Regions from separate parts of the Limosilactobacillus ingluviei str. Autruche 4 genome, predicted to be linked through region 1. Evidence: predicted binding sites of a transcription regulator. Region 1 holds the regulator's gene; each other region holds the start of a gene.
The links. The regulator Rex, encoded in region 1, represses fermentation and respiration genes when NADH is low (regulators of the CRP and FNR family bind a similar motif). The targets are predictions, from matches to a motif close to TTGTGAANTANTTCACAA.

Region 1 (4,613 bases):
CAAGACCAAGGACATCCCCGCTACGGGGTGCCCATAGTCAGCTGGGGCGTGGTAAGCAACGTGCCCAGTTACGATGTTGATCAACCCCCAAATGATCATGACGGAAATCATCACCACGAAGAAGTAGACTGGGATCGTCAAGAAATTGGCACTCTCGCTCATCCCCCGCAGGTTTAAGAGCATGATCGCCAAGACAATGAGCAACGAAATCGGTACCGAGTACTTATACAGGGCCGGAATGGCTGAAGTAATCGCTTCAGTCCCCGAGGTCGTTGACACCGCCACCGTCAGCATGTAATCGACCAACAGCGACCCCCCGGCAATCAAGCCCCCGTTGTCGCCCCAGTTCTTCGTTGCCACCACGTAGGCCCCACCCCCACTGGGGTAGGCGTGAATGATCTGGCGGTAGGACAAGGTAATTGCCAACAGCAAAATCAAGACCACGGCCGCAATTGGTAACGAATACCACAAAGCCGCCGCGGACAAGGTTACCAAGACGGTCGTAATTTGTTCCGTCCCGTAGGCAACCGACGATAAAGCGTCCGATGACAAGAGGGCCAAGGCCTTGAACTTCGTCAAGTGGGCCTGCCCTTCATCAAGGGTTTTCAGTGGTTTCCCAATCAAAACCCGTTTCAGATATCGCCACATTTTTCTCTCCTATATAAAAAACAATTGTAAGATTTCACCCCACGCAATCCAAATGGCGGATTTACGTGGGGCCATTTGTAGATTGTAACGCAAGCGCTAGTGAAATGACAAGCATTCCTCTAAATTTCTTTGGCATGCAAAAAAGCCGCGGTCGCCCGCGACTTTTGGTTAAATTGGCAAGGGATTACATCATCCCACCCATGCCGGCACCAGCGGCTGGGTTCATTGGAGCAGCGTCCTTTGGTTCTGGCTTGTCGGCGACCACAGCTTCAGTGGTCAACAACAAGGCTGACACAGAGGCCGCATTTTGCAATGCTGAACGGGTAACCTTGGTTGGGTCCACAATCCCGGCTGCAACCATGTCTTCAAACTTGTCTTCCGCCGCGTTGTAACCAATCCCTGGTTGTTCGTTCTTCAGTTGGTTGATAATCACTGAGCCTTCAACCCCAGCGTTTTCGGCAATTTGACGAACTGGTGCTTCTAAGGCTGCCTTTACGATCTTAACCCCAGTTTGCTCGTCACCCGTCGTTTCGGCTTCAACCTTTTCCAAGGCTGGGATAACGTTTACCAAGGCCGTCCCACCACCAGGAACGAACCCTTCTTGCACAGCGGCCCGCGTAGCGTTCAGGGCATCTTCGATCCGGTACTTGCGTTCCTTCAATTCCGTTTCCGTAGCGGCACCGACCTTAACAACGGCAACCCCACCGGCTAACTTCGCTAACCGTTCTTGGAGCTTTTCTTTGTCAAAGTCAGAGGAAGTTTCGGCAATGGCCTTCTTGATTTGTTCAACCCGGTCAGCAATTGCGGCCTTGTCCCCGGCCCCGTCAACGATCGTCGTGTTGTCCTTAGTAACCGTTACCTTGTTGGCTGAACCAAGTTGGTCAATCGTCGCGTCCTTTAATTGCATCCCTAAGTCATCAGAGATCACCGTCCCACCGGTCAAGACTGCGATGTCTTCCAGTTGGGCCTTGCGCCGGTCACCAAAGCCTGGCGCCTTTACCGCTACCACGTTAAAGGTTCCCCGAATCTTGTTGAGAACCAAGGTTGGCAAGGCTTCACCCGTAATGTCATCGGCGATGATCAACAGGGCCCGACCTTCTTGCACAACGGATTGGAGCAGTGGCAAGATGTCTTGGATGTTGGCAATCTTCTTGTCCGTGATCAGGACGTATGGGTTGTCCAGGTTAGCTTCCATCTTGTCGTTGTCAGTAACCATGTATTGGGACATGTACCCGCGGTCAAAGCTCATCCCTTCAACCACGTCCACGCTGGTGTCCACCCCACGGGAGTCTTCAATCGTGATAACCCCGTCGTTACCAACCTTTTCCATTGCGTCCGCAATCAATTGGCCTACTTCTGGGTTTGCAGCAGAGATCGAAGCGATTTGTGCAATGTCATCCTTGGTCTTGACATCGTGACTCATCGTCTTCAATTCAGCCACGGCTGCGGCCGTAGCCTTTTCGATCCCGCGCCGGATGCCAACTGGGTTCGCCCCGGCCGTCACGTTCTTCATCCCTTCGTTGACGATCGCTTGGGTCAGGACCGTCGCCGTGGTCGTCCCGTCCCCGGCAATGTCGTTAGTCTTGGAAGCAACTTCAGAAACCAGCTTGGCCCCCATGTTTTCAAAGTGATCTTCCAATTCGATGTTCTTGGCAATCGTCACCCCGTCGTTAGTAATCGTTGGGGAGCCGTAGCTTTGTTCTAAGACCACGTTGCGGCCCTTTGGTCCAATCGTCGTCTTAACCGTGTCAGCTAACTTGTCAACCCCGCGCAACATTGCCCGACGTGCATCTTCAGCAAACTTCAATTCCTTTGCCATTCTTATTTCACCTCAAATTAATTTCAAACTTAATCAATTGGCCAACTTAATCGTGGCGGTTAATCAATCACGGCCACCAGGTCTTTTTCGTGAACGACCAGGTACTTTCCCCCGTCGTATTCAACTTCCCGGCCGGCGTACTTATCAAAGAGGACCTTATCGCCTTCCTTAACGCTTACGGCAACGTGTTGACCATTGTCCAAGGTCCGCCCTTCACCGACAGCAACAACCTTCCCCGTCGTAGGCTTGTCCTTGGCGTTGGAAGCTAACACAATGCCCCCAACCGTCTTTTCTTCTTCTTCAGCTTTCAGAACTACGCGATCTCCTAATGGCTTTAACACGTTAATCCCTCCATATAATAATTCTAGTTTCCGTAATTTTAGCACTCCTGGTTGAGGAGTGTTAGCACTCAACCTCGTTCAGTGCTAATTACATTTTCTACTATAACACGGTTCAGTCAGATTGCAACCAAAAAGTTTGACCTTTTTTGACGTATTGGCCGAGCGATTGGTAGAGCGCCGTTGGCATCGGTATCAAAAAAGCTGCCCCAGCTCAGCTGGAACAGCGCTAACGAACCCAAGCCACACCCGCTTGGGAAAAGCGGCGAACTAATCTTGCCCCTTGTTGCTTTCAATAAAGTAAATCAAGGTTTGCAATTCATTCGTCAAATCAATATTTTGGACTTGGACATCCTTGGGAACTGACAACCGGACTGGAGTAAAGTTTAAGATCCCGTGAACCCCCGCTTCAACGAGTTCATCCGTCACGGCCTGGGATTTTTCCCCGGGCACGGTTAAAATGACCGCGTCAATTTGTTGTTCTTTAATCTGCTTCTTTAATTCAGACGCCGGATAAACCGGAATCCCACTCTTGATCGTATTCGCCAATTCCGGCTTCGGATCAAAGGCCGCGCTGATCCGTAAGTTGGTGCTTTGGTGGAAATTGTAATTCATCAAGGCACTCCCCAGGCTCCCGACCCCGACTAAGGCGACACTGGTCAGCTTGTCTTGGTTCAAGATCCCCCGGAAAAACTTTAACAGGCTCTCGACATCATAGCCGTAGCCCCGCTTCCCTAATTCACCAAAGTAAGAGAAGTCCCGGCGAATCGTGGCAGAGTCAACTTGGACTGCCTCTGATAATTCAGTCGATGACACCCGCTTCTTATTGGCATTCAAGAGCACGTTCAAGTAACGGTAATAGACCGGCAGTCGCTTGGCTGTCGCCCGCGGAATTTTCCGAGATGGCATGTTCACATTCCCTCCTCAACTAAAAATTTATGGTTCTTGTGAATTTAGCATACAACTTATTCTAGCAATTCCCGGCTCCTTTGTGAACCTAATTGCAAGAAAAGTTATGGTTGGTTGGCAAAAAAGCATGGTAAAATTTGGATTGACTGAAGATAAGAACGGATAGAAAGATAGGTTTTGACAAAATGCTTGTATTGCAAACCCACGACGTCTTGCGCCGGTTTGGGGCGGACGTTTTATTTCACAATATCAACTTACAAATCAATGATCAGGCCCGGGTCGCCTTGGTCGGCCGCAACGGGGCAGGGAAGACGACCTTGCTCAAGATCCTGGCCCAAATTACCGAACCCGATGAAGGGACCCTGGCCGTCGGCAAAAACGTCACGATCGGTTACTTAGCCCAGGATCAAGGCCTCGACAGTCAAAATACGATTTGGGCCGAATTAGACGGCGTCTTTGCGCCGCTTCACGCGATGGAAAAGCGGCTGCACGCTTTAGAAGAACAGCTGGCCAGCGTGGATGCCACCAGTCCGGCCTACCAAGAAATTCTCAGCGAATATGATCGCTTGCAAACCAGCTTTAAAAAGCAGGACGGCTTTGCCATTGATTCCAAAATTCGCGGGGTCTTAACCGGCTTTGGCTTTAGCGAAGCCATGTATGAGATGCCGGTCAATTCGCTCTCCGGAGGGCAAAAGACCAAGTTGGCCCTGGCCAAAATCCTGCTCCAAGCCCCCAACTTGTTGATCCTCGACGAACCAACCAACCACCTTGACATGGGGGTTTTGAGCTGGTTGGAAGACTACTTAAAGGGGTATGCCGGGGCCTTATTAATCGTGTCGCACGACCGCTACTTCTTAGACAAGGTCGTTAATGAAGTCTATGACCTGGATAACAAAACG
Region 2 (4,613 bases), on a different contig from region 1:
AGAATTGGCCAGTGGGACCTCAGCCGAAGTGCTCGGCAACCCACTGGAATCCTTAAAGTGGCTGGTCACCAAGTTGGAAGCCCAAGGCAAGGGCTTTAAGGCGGGCCAAGTCGTTTCTTCGGGGACCTTTGTCTTGCCGCCTCACCTGACCGCCGGAAAGTGGGAAGTGCACTTTGACCACGAATTGGGTGACGTGGTCGTAAATGCTAAGTAGGTAAAAGAGATGCGAATTGCAGTTGCCGGCGTGGGCGGGATGGGCACCCGCTTTGCGCTGAAGTTAGCTCAGGCAGGCAATGACGTCACGTTGGTAGAAACGTGGTCCGTGCGGCTGAAGGCCCTGAAAACCCAGGGGTTGCAAGCTAAGCTGGACGGGCAAGAAGTAACCATGCAGTTGCCGGCCTATGCCCCTGATGAAGTCCCAGCGACCCCAGGCTTTGACCTGGTCTTGTTTTTGACCAAGAGTATGCAACTAGCTGCCTTGGCCAGGACCCTACAACCCCTGTATGGTCCACAAACCTACGTCTTATGCCTGATGAACGGGATTGGCCACGAGCAAACCCTGGGTAAGTACGTTCCCCAAGAACGCTTACTGTTAGGCAATACGATGTGGACAGCTCAAATGGCGCGGCCCGACCACGTCTTATTGCAAGATGATGGGTCGTGTGAACTGGGCAGTCTGACGGCGGACCCTACTCAGGCCCAGATGGCCCAAACGGTCGTGGACGTGTTCACCCAAGCCGGCTTAAAGCCCCGCTTGCTTGATGACCCTCGCTATTCCGTCTTTCGCAAGGGATGTGTCAATGGGACCCTCAATACCTTGTGCACCCTCTTAGAATGTAATGTGGCGGAGTTTGGGCAAACCACCCCGGCCCATGCCTTGGTGGAAGCAATTGTCAAAGAGTTTGCGGCTGTCGGAGCCAAGCAAGGCTTACACTTGGATGTCGCAGAGGCGGTCGCACACGTGGAATCATGCTACACTGTGATTGGTGAGCATTATCCCTCGATGTATCAGGACCTGGTGGTCAACAACCGGCCAACGGAAATTGACTACATTAACGGCTACGTAGCCCGGCACGGGCAGGCAGCGGGCGTGGCGACCCCGTATTGTCAGTTGTTAACGGCGCAAGTGCACGTTAAAGAGCAGTTGCGTCACGCCCACAATGATCAATAAGCGAGCGACTTTGGCTGCCGGCGACCAACCTAAGGCGGCCAAGTAAGGGGCAGACCATTTGATGTACCAACCATCGGTACTTGCCCTAACTTTTTTCCAAATTCGAGCTATTAAGAAAAGGAGCGCAGTCCTGCGGGGCGGCGCTCCTTTTGTCAGTGAGGTTATTTTTCTTGGTAGGCGCGACTGTAAGCGTCGGTAGCGCGCATCGCGTCCGCAACATCGGCAGGCGTAACTTTAAATGGCATCCGGTCCATCGTATCGCCAGTGGCACAAGCCAATTCCCCGACTTTTAGCAAATTGGCTTCACTCGGGTCATCGATCCCGACGGCTTTAAAAGTGGTGGGCAGCCCGAGCGCCAACATTAACTTGAGGTACTTTTCAAAGCGGGTTTGGTCCGCTCCTTCCAACATTAATTGGGTCAGGGTCCCGAAGGCCACCTTTTCGCCGTGGGTCATTTCGTGGATCCGCCCAGTCAACGCGCTTAGGCCATTGTGGATGGCATGGGCGGCCGATAAACCGCCACTTTCGAAGCCGACGCCGCTCATCAAGGTGTTGGCTTCGACGATCTTTTCCACGGCCTGACTGATGGTCTGGTTGGCGACCGCACTCAGGGCCATTTCACCGTAGGCAAAGAGGGTTGCTTCACACCGTTCAGCGATGGCAAGGCCGACTTGGGTTTGTTGGGCATCAAGCATCGTTTTGCCCGCTGCTTGGTGCACCGCTTGGGCTTCCATATTGGTCGCCAAGGCATCGGCAATTCCGGACGCGAAGTAGCGGGCGGGAGCCTGGGCGATGACCTTGGTGTCGACTAAGACCAGGTCTGGGTTATGGCTGTAGAAGCGGTAGTTGGCAAAGGAGCCATCCTCGTGATAGATCACGGAAAGCCGTGAACATGGGGCATCGGTGGAGGCTAAGGTTGGCAGGATCGCCACCTTGCAGCCGAGGTTGTCGGCGATCGCCTTAGCGCTGTCAAGGGTCTTTCCGCCGCCCAGACCGACAATTACGTTGGCTTTAAATTTTTGTCCGATGGCCGTAATTCGGTTGATTTCGGCCTCTGAGGCTTCCCCTTGGAATTCAACTTCTTGGAGGGTAAAGCCCTGGCCCTTTAAATAAGTGAAGAATTGAGCACCTAACAAGTCAAAGACGGTCTGCCCACCCATTACCAAGAGGCGGTCACCGAGTTGGTGTAGGTACGGTGCGCTTTGAAAGAGCACGTCGCTACCTTGCACATAGGTCGCCGGACTGGCGAAAACAGTTGTTGCCATGAAAAATTCCTCCTTAAATTAGCTGGCTGATTTACGCAACGGTAACATGAACTTTATTATACACTTATGTGAATTATTGCACAATATCAATTAAGATAAAGGCGCCACAGGGGCGCACCAAATTAGCGTTCCGATGGTAACAAAAATTGGGCTGGAATACATAGCCGAGGCTGGGGGCTGCGTGGTTCGGTTGCCAACCGGAAGGCCTGCTGCCCGATCTCGGTTAGGTGATTGTCAATCGTGGGCAAATTCAGCAGGCGGCCAGCGAGCTGATTTTCTTGTCCGATCAACTGGGGAGCGGGCTGGTGGGCCGCCGCAAAGGCCGCTTGCAAACCGGCCGCGGGCGCATCGCCATTGGTGAAGAGCGCTTGGGGCCAGTTGCCTTGTGCCAACAAGCGGGTCCCGATTTGGTAGCCATCTTGGTAGGTTAACACATCGGTCACCACCAGGGGCGCTTTGGTGGTGGGCCAAAGCGTTCGATAGGCGGCCAGCGCAGCCGCAGTGGTCGCAGACTGGTCAGCGGGGCGGGCAAACAAAAAACCAATTTGGTGGATCCCGCCTTGCTTTAACCATTGCAGGGCGGCTAAGTACCCCGCTTGGCGATCCGGGTAAACCGCGGCCAAAGGTAAGTCACCCGGGTCTTCACAAACCACCACTGGTCCCCAGCTTTGGCGCTCGGTCAGATATTGTAAACTTGCTTCGTGGGAAGCGAAGATCAGGCCATCAAATAACTTGCGTTTGAGTTGGGTCAGATATTTGGTTTCAACAGCGACATCGTAACGTGAGGGCAAGAGACTGATTTGGTAGGCCGAAGAAAAAGCCGCCGTTAAAATTCCATGGACTAACTGATTGAAATAGGGATGGTTCATGTGGGGCAAAACAACCCCGATCGTAAAAGTCTTGCCCTGACTGAGGTCTTGGGCGACCCCGTTTGGGACGTAATTTAGGTCTGCAATGGCGGCTTCAATTTTGGCTTGGGCGGTCTCAGACACGTAACCGTGGTGATTTAAAGCGCGCGAAACGGTGGCGACCGAGTAGCCACTGCGCTGAGCCACGTCTTTGATGTTAGCCATTAACTCACTTCCTTTAAAGCTGGGTGGGTAAACAGGGCATGGGCTACACCGTCGTCGTCATTTGACTTGGTAACGAAGGCGGCTTGAGCTTGGACGACGGGAGTGGCGTTTTCCATCACGATTGGCAGACCAACACTCTCTAACATTGGCAGGTCATTTTGTCCGTCGCCAAAGGCCGCGGCAGCGCTAGCACTGAGCTTTTTTTGCCGTAAGATGAATTGGACCCCGTGGGCTTTCTGGGCGTTACGATGCGTGATTTCAATAAAATCATAACCATAGGCGTGCCCCGATTGTTGGACGGCGATGTCCGGTAAATTTAAGCCGGCCAACAAGGATTGGAGGGGTGCCACCAACATTGCATCTGGGATGGTCAGCATGATTTTTAAGGGCTTAAAACTTGGCTCCGCGCAGGCCGCCGCGGGTGATTTTAGCCGGGGTACTAAACCATTGCGGGCCTGTTCCTGGCGGACAATGTCATTATAGTGCGGCACATACCAGTTGAATTGATCGTAGTAGCTCAGACTGACTTGCGGAAAGTACATCATCACTGCGGCCATGATTACTCGCGCACTGAGCTGGCTGAGGGCCATTTTTTCCAGCACGCGGTAGCCCTTTTTGGTCGCGATAAAGACCAGCCCGCCATTAAAGGCGACTTGGGGGCCAGTTAGGTTCAGTGAACGCACGGTACTAAGCATTTCTTGCGGTGCTCGCGCTGAAACCAAGGAAATATCGCATGAAGTTTTTTGGATGGCGGCTTGGTTAGCGGGGCTGACGTGGCCACGGGAGTTTAATAACGTCCCGTCGAGATCAAAAAAGAGCTGTTTAATCATGAAAAATCCCTCCTCTTAGGCCGTGAGTTTAATTTGGATCAAGGTTGCCTTGATCATGTCTCTAGCCTACGGTGTGGAACGCGTTACAGGTCAAGCTTTTTTGATCAATTCTTTTGAAAGGCCGGGTGAGTCAAGACCGCGTGGGCCCAACCGTCGGCCGTATTCGGCTTGGTGACGTACTTTGCGGCGGCTTGGACTTTGGCGCTGGCATTGCCCATTGCAATTGGCAACCCGACGGCCGCTAACATAGGCAGGTCATTTTCACCGTCCCCGA
Region 3 (4,613 bases), on a different contig from region 1:
CATCGCCCAAAACGTTTGGCACGTCACTGATCCATCCACTGCCAGCTACCAAGCAGCCGGAAACTGGTTTGGGGTCTTATCAGCGGTCCAAGCCATTGCGGCCGTCTTGTGGGGAATGGTCTTGGCCAAGACGAAGCCGAACCAACGGAAGTTCATGTACCGGACTGGTTTGATCTTAGGGGGGCTGGGCTTTGTCTCCGTCTTCTTTATTCACACGAAACTTCTGTTGATCTTATCATTCTGCTTAATCGGAATCGGCTGGATTTCAATGAACTCAATTCCGTTTGCCCTTTTGACGACTGCTTTGGCCGGCAAGCATGAAGGGGCCTACCTGGGCTTGTTTAACTGCAGCATTTGCCTGCCGCAAATCATTGCGTCGGTAGCCAGCTTTGCCATCTTCCCATTGATTGGCAAGTCAATGCCCGGGATGTTGCTGCTCGCGGGGATTGTCTTAGCTTGTGGCGCCTTATTTGTCGGCCGCATTAAGGAACAACCAACCGCCTAAGCTCACGCGACTATTGTTGGAGCGATGACAAAACAGAGGCTGGGAGAAAACTGTGTTTTCTCCCAGCCTCTGTTTGATTTTTCGAATATTACACAGATCACGTGGGAAATAACCGCAAGCCTGGTGGATAAGTACGAACGAAGAACGACGCGTACCGCGTCAACCTTCGTCCTAGCTTATCCATACGGCTTGCCGAGAAGGTTATTTCCCACTCCCTTTTTGTCGGATTGAAACGGGGTTAGTAAATCCCGTCGTAAGCCTTTTGGTATAAGGCCACCACTTCTTCTTTGGTCCCCTTGCGTGGGTTGGAGAAGGCATTTCCGTCCTTTAAGGCATTTTCGGCCATTAATTCAAAGTCTGCTGGTTTTGCCCCAATTTCTTTAATCGAAGCCGGAATCCCTACGGCCTTGCACATTTCCCGCATTCCTTCGATCGCCAGGTGGGCCGCTTCAAAGGTCGTTTTGCCGGTCGTGTCATAACCCATGATTTGCGCTAATTCAGCAAAGCGATCTGGGCAGGCAATCAAGTTGTACTCTTCGACCGTCGTCAACAGCAAGGCACAGCAAATGCCGTGTGGCGCATCATACTGGCCGCCCAGTTGGTGGGCCATCGCGTGAACGTAACCCAGGTTGGCGTTGTTAAAGGCCATCCCAGCCAACATTTCGGCTTCCACCATCTTGGTCCGGGCGGCCACGTTTTGTCCATTGGCCACCGCCTTAGGCAGAGCATCTTGAATCAATTGAATGGCTTCCTTACACTGACTGTCCGTAATTGGGTTGTGATCAACCGAAACATATGGTTCGATCGCTTGCACGAAGGCGTCCATCCCCGTGGCTGCGGTAATGGCTTGGGGAATCCCCAACATCAACATCGGATCGTTAAAGGAAACCAACGGAATGTTCCGCCAGGAAACTACCACAAACTTCAGGTGGGTTTCTTCATTGCTGATCACGGCGTGACGGGTTAATTCGGAGCCGGTCCCGGCGGTCGTATTAACGGCCATCAGTGGTGGCAGGGGCTTGCTTAAGGTTTCAATCCCGGCCAACTTGGTAATGTCATCGCCGTTGGTCAGAATAATCCCGATCCCCTTCCCACAGTCATGGGAGGAGCCCCCACCAACTGTGATGATCGAATCACAATCTTGGGCTAAGTACAGTTCCTTACCGGCCTTGATGTTGCGAATCTTCGGGTTTGGTTCCACTCCATCAAAGACCACGTAGTCAACCCCAGCTGCTTCCAAGGAAGCCAAGGTTTGCGCCACCGGCCCATTGGCCAACTTGGTCAAGCCCTTTTCGGTAACCACCAAAACCTTGGTCATGTTTAACATCTTGGCCCGCTCCCCGATCTTGGCGATGACCCCTGGCCCAAAGAAATTAACACTTGGCATTAAGAAATCAAATTGACGTTCCATTTTTTCACCCTCCAATTTTTCGGAAACGTTTTCATCGATCATTTTGTGCTTTTGATCACGAAAAAGCAAGGGAATATCTTTACGCATTTTAAAAAACGGCCCCCATTCCTTGGCGCCGTTGCGTTCACGAAATTGAACTAATTTGTGATAATTGTCTTTTTTGCTAATTTTTTACGTTTCCCCTTATTTATGGTAAGGCAAGCCATTGATAATCGTAAAGGCCCGGTAAACCTGCTCACTTAAGACGACCCGCATCAGTTGGTGGGGCAGGGTGAAGCGCCCAAACGAAATTTGCTGGTTGGCCCGTTGCAGCACCGCTGGGCTCAACCCCAAGGACCCCCCAATCACAAAGGTAATGTCGCTGTTGCCATAGGTGGCTAATTGATTCAGTTCTGCCGCAAAATCTTCTGACGTCCGTTCCTTACCCTTAATGGCCAAGGCATAGACGTACTCTTTCTCCTTGATTTTAGCCAGGATCCGGGCCCCCTCTTTTTCCATCACCGCCGCCATTTGTGCGGGACTTAAATTTTCGGGTGCTTTTTCATCTGGGACTTCGACCACCTCAAATTTGCAATACCGGCCCAGCCGCTTCGCGTATTCGGCGATCGCCGCCCGATAAAACTTTTCTTTGATTTTGCCAACCCCGATAATCTTAATGTTCATAACTTCCTCCTTTTCAACAGGTTATCCACAACTTATCCCCAAATTAGGGCCGATAGTTCCGAATCATTTTCCTTGAAACCTTTTTCATTCATCTGTTCCACGCAGAGTTATCCACAGTTGTCCACACCAACAACCGTTCGCCCCTGCTGCTCTTAACCCGCGTCATGACTAGGTTTCGAGTTCTTTAGTTCCTTTTTTATCCACTTATCCACGAATTTTCCGCCACGTTGTGGATAACTTTTTTCACCGTACTAAGCCAGTTTTAGCGCCATTCACAGCTTGTGGATAAGTCTGGGGATAAGTTCTCCACACCCCAGGGCTTTTGCCGCGCGCCCCTGGCGCAAAAAAACGCATGGCCGATCTGTTGGGATCCCTTCCATGCGCCCTATGTTCCGGTTAATTCGTTAATTTCGCCGTTGTGGTCCGTAATTGACCATCCCGATAGTAACTGATCTTGACGGTGTCGCCAACCTTAGCCTTGTACAGTTGGGTCTTTAAGGCCCCAACGTTGGCCACCTTGTGGTCATTAATCGCGACGACCACATCGTATTGTTGGAGCCCGGCGGCCGCGGCCGTCCCGCCATTTTCCGTTTCCATTACCACGACCCCGGTCGTTACCTTGGTTGGCAATTTCAGGACTGATTGACGTTGGGTCGGTTCCACCCGGCTTAAATTCAGGGCACTGACCCCCAGTGACGGCCGCTCAATCTTCCCGTTTTTCACCAGCTGGTTGATGATGGTCACTACTTCATTGCTTGGAATTGAAAAGCCGATCCCTTCCACACTGGTCCCGGAGCCATCCGACGACAACTTCATCGAGTTGATCCCGATCACCTGCCCAGCCATGTTCACCAATGGCCCCCCGGAATTGCCGGAGTTAATGGCCGCATCGGTTTGGATAACGTTGGTCGTGACCGCGTTGCTGGAGGCTTTCACGGCCCGGTTCGTGGCTGAAATGATCCCCTTGGTAACCGTGTTGGCATACTTGGTCCCCATCGGTGAACCGACCGCTAAAACATCCTGACCGTCCTGCAGCTGACTGGAATTACCGAAGCTGGCTACGGTTGTCACGTTGGCCGCATTAATCTTTAAAACCGCTAAATCCGTCGTGGCGTCCTTGCCGACCAAGCTGGCACTGACCTTCTTACCGTTGCTTAACATCACCTTAATTTGCTTGGCCCCGGCGACGACGTGGTTGTTGGTCACCACATAAGCGGCTTGCCCGCTCTTTTTATAGATGACCCCGGATCCTTCGCTGGCTTCCGTTAAGCTGTCTTGCTTGGTTGCACTGCTCTGATTAAACAAGTCGAGGGTCTGACCGCCCCCGGCTGATTCATACGTAATAATCGAAGCCACCGCGTCTTTGACCTTAGCGTAGGCCTTCGTAGCTTGCGTGCTGGCCGGGGCCGCATTCTCTTTGACCTTGGCGCTGCCGCTCTGGTTTGACCCGGTTGGTACTTGGGTACTGGTATTTTCCCGCCAGGCTTGCCAACCATGCGCAATGCCAAGGGTCGCCCCACCGCCGATAAGCCCCGCGGCCAGGCCCACCCCAGCTACTTTCAGCCAAAATTGATCCAATTTCATTAGCGTTCCTCCCACTATGTTAGTTGCTAACCCTAAAATCTTAGCCCTATTTTAACAAGTTTGCGTCCCCGCCCCTACTCAGCGGCTGAAATCTTATCAAAGGCTTAACAGTGCCGTCGGTTCGTCTTGGTCCGTATCTTGGAGGGTGAAATCGTGATCCACCCCGTAATCTTGGGCGCTTAACATCGAGGCAACCGTCAAATGAGCCAAGGACTTTGTGTTATTTTCGTGACTGCGGTGCCCCAAAAAAACCGTCTTGGTCCGCGCACCGATGACATCCATCAAGGCATTAGCCCCGTCTTCGTTTGACAGGTGGCCTTCCGTCCCTAAAATCCGTTGCTTTAACGGCCAGGAATAACGTTGCCCCGCTAACAGCATCTCGGGATCATGGTTGCATTCCATTAAGTAGGCATCCGCATTCCGCACCGTGCCGGCAATTTTATCCGACAC

Region 2: the regulator Rex is predicted to act here: its motif matches at 2,503-2,520, upstream of BN54_RS07915 (glycerol dehydrogenase).
Region 3: the regulator Rex is predicted to act here: its motif matches at 1,960-1,977, upstream of BN54_RS05875 (iron-containing alcohol dehydrogenase).

Annotation. Positions count from the first base shown of each region.
Region 1 is NZ_HE997173.1:1,106,920-1,111,532, forward strand. It holds gene BN54_RS05445 (APC family permease) at 1-648, opposite strand, end outside; gene groL (chaperonin GroEL) at 833-2,467, opposite strand; gene groES (co-chaperone GroES) at 2,527-2,808, opposite strand; gene BN54_RS05460 (redox-sensing transcriptional repressor Rex) at 3,076-3,714, opposite strand; gene BN54_RS05465 (ABC-F family ATP-binding cassette domain-containing protein) at 3,900-4,613, shown strand, end outside.
Region 2 is NZ_HE997175.1:125,246-129,858, forward strand. It holds gene BN54_RS07905 (2-keto-4-pentenoate hydratase) at 1-214, shown strand, start outside; gene BN54_RS07910 (2-dehydropantoate 2-reductase) at 224-1,171, shown strand; gene BN54_RS07915 (glycerol dehydrogenase) at 1,333-2,436, opposite strand; gene BN54_RS07920 (LacI family DNA-binding transcriptional regulator) at 2,559-3,509, opposite strand; gene BN54_RS07925 (Cof-type HAD-IIB family hydrolase) at 3,509-4,339, opposite strand; gene BN54_RS07930 (HAD family hydrolase) at 4,444-4,613, opposite strand, start outside.
Region 3 is NZ_HE997174.1:23,820-28,432, forward strand. It holds gene BN54_RS05870 (SLC45 family MFS transporter) at 1-505, shown strand, start outside; gene BN54_RS05875 (iron-containing alcohol dehydrogenase) at 744-1,916, opposite strand; gene rlmH (23S rRNA (pseudouridine(1915)-N(3))-methyltransferase RlmH) at 2,100-2,579, opposite strand; gene BN54_RS05885 (S1C family serine protease) at 2,976-4,163, opposite strand; gene BN54_RS05890 (MBL fold metallo-hydrolase) at 4,260-4,613, opposite strand, start outside.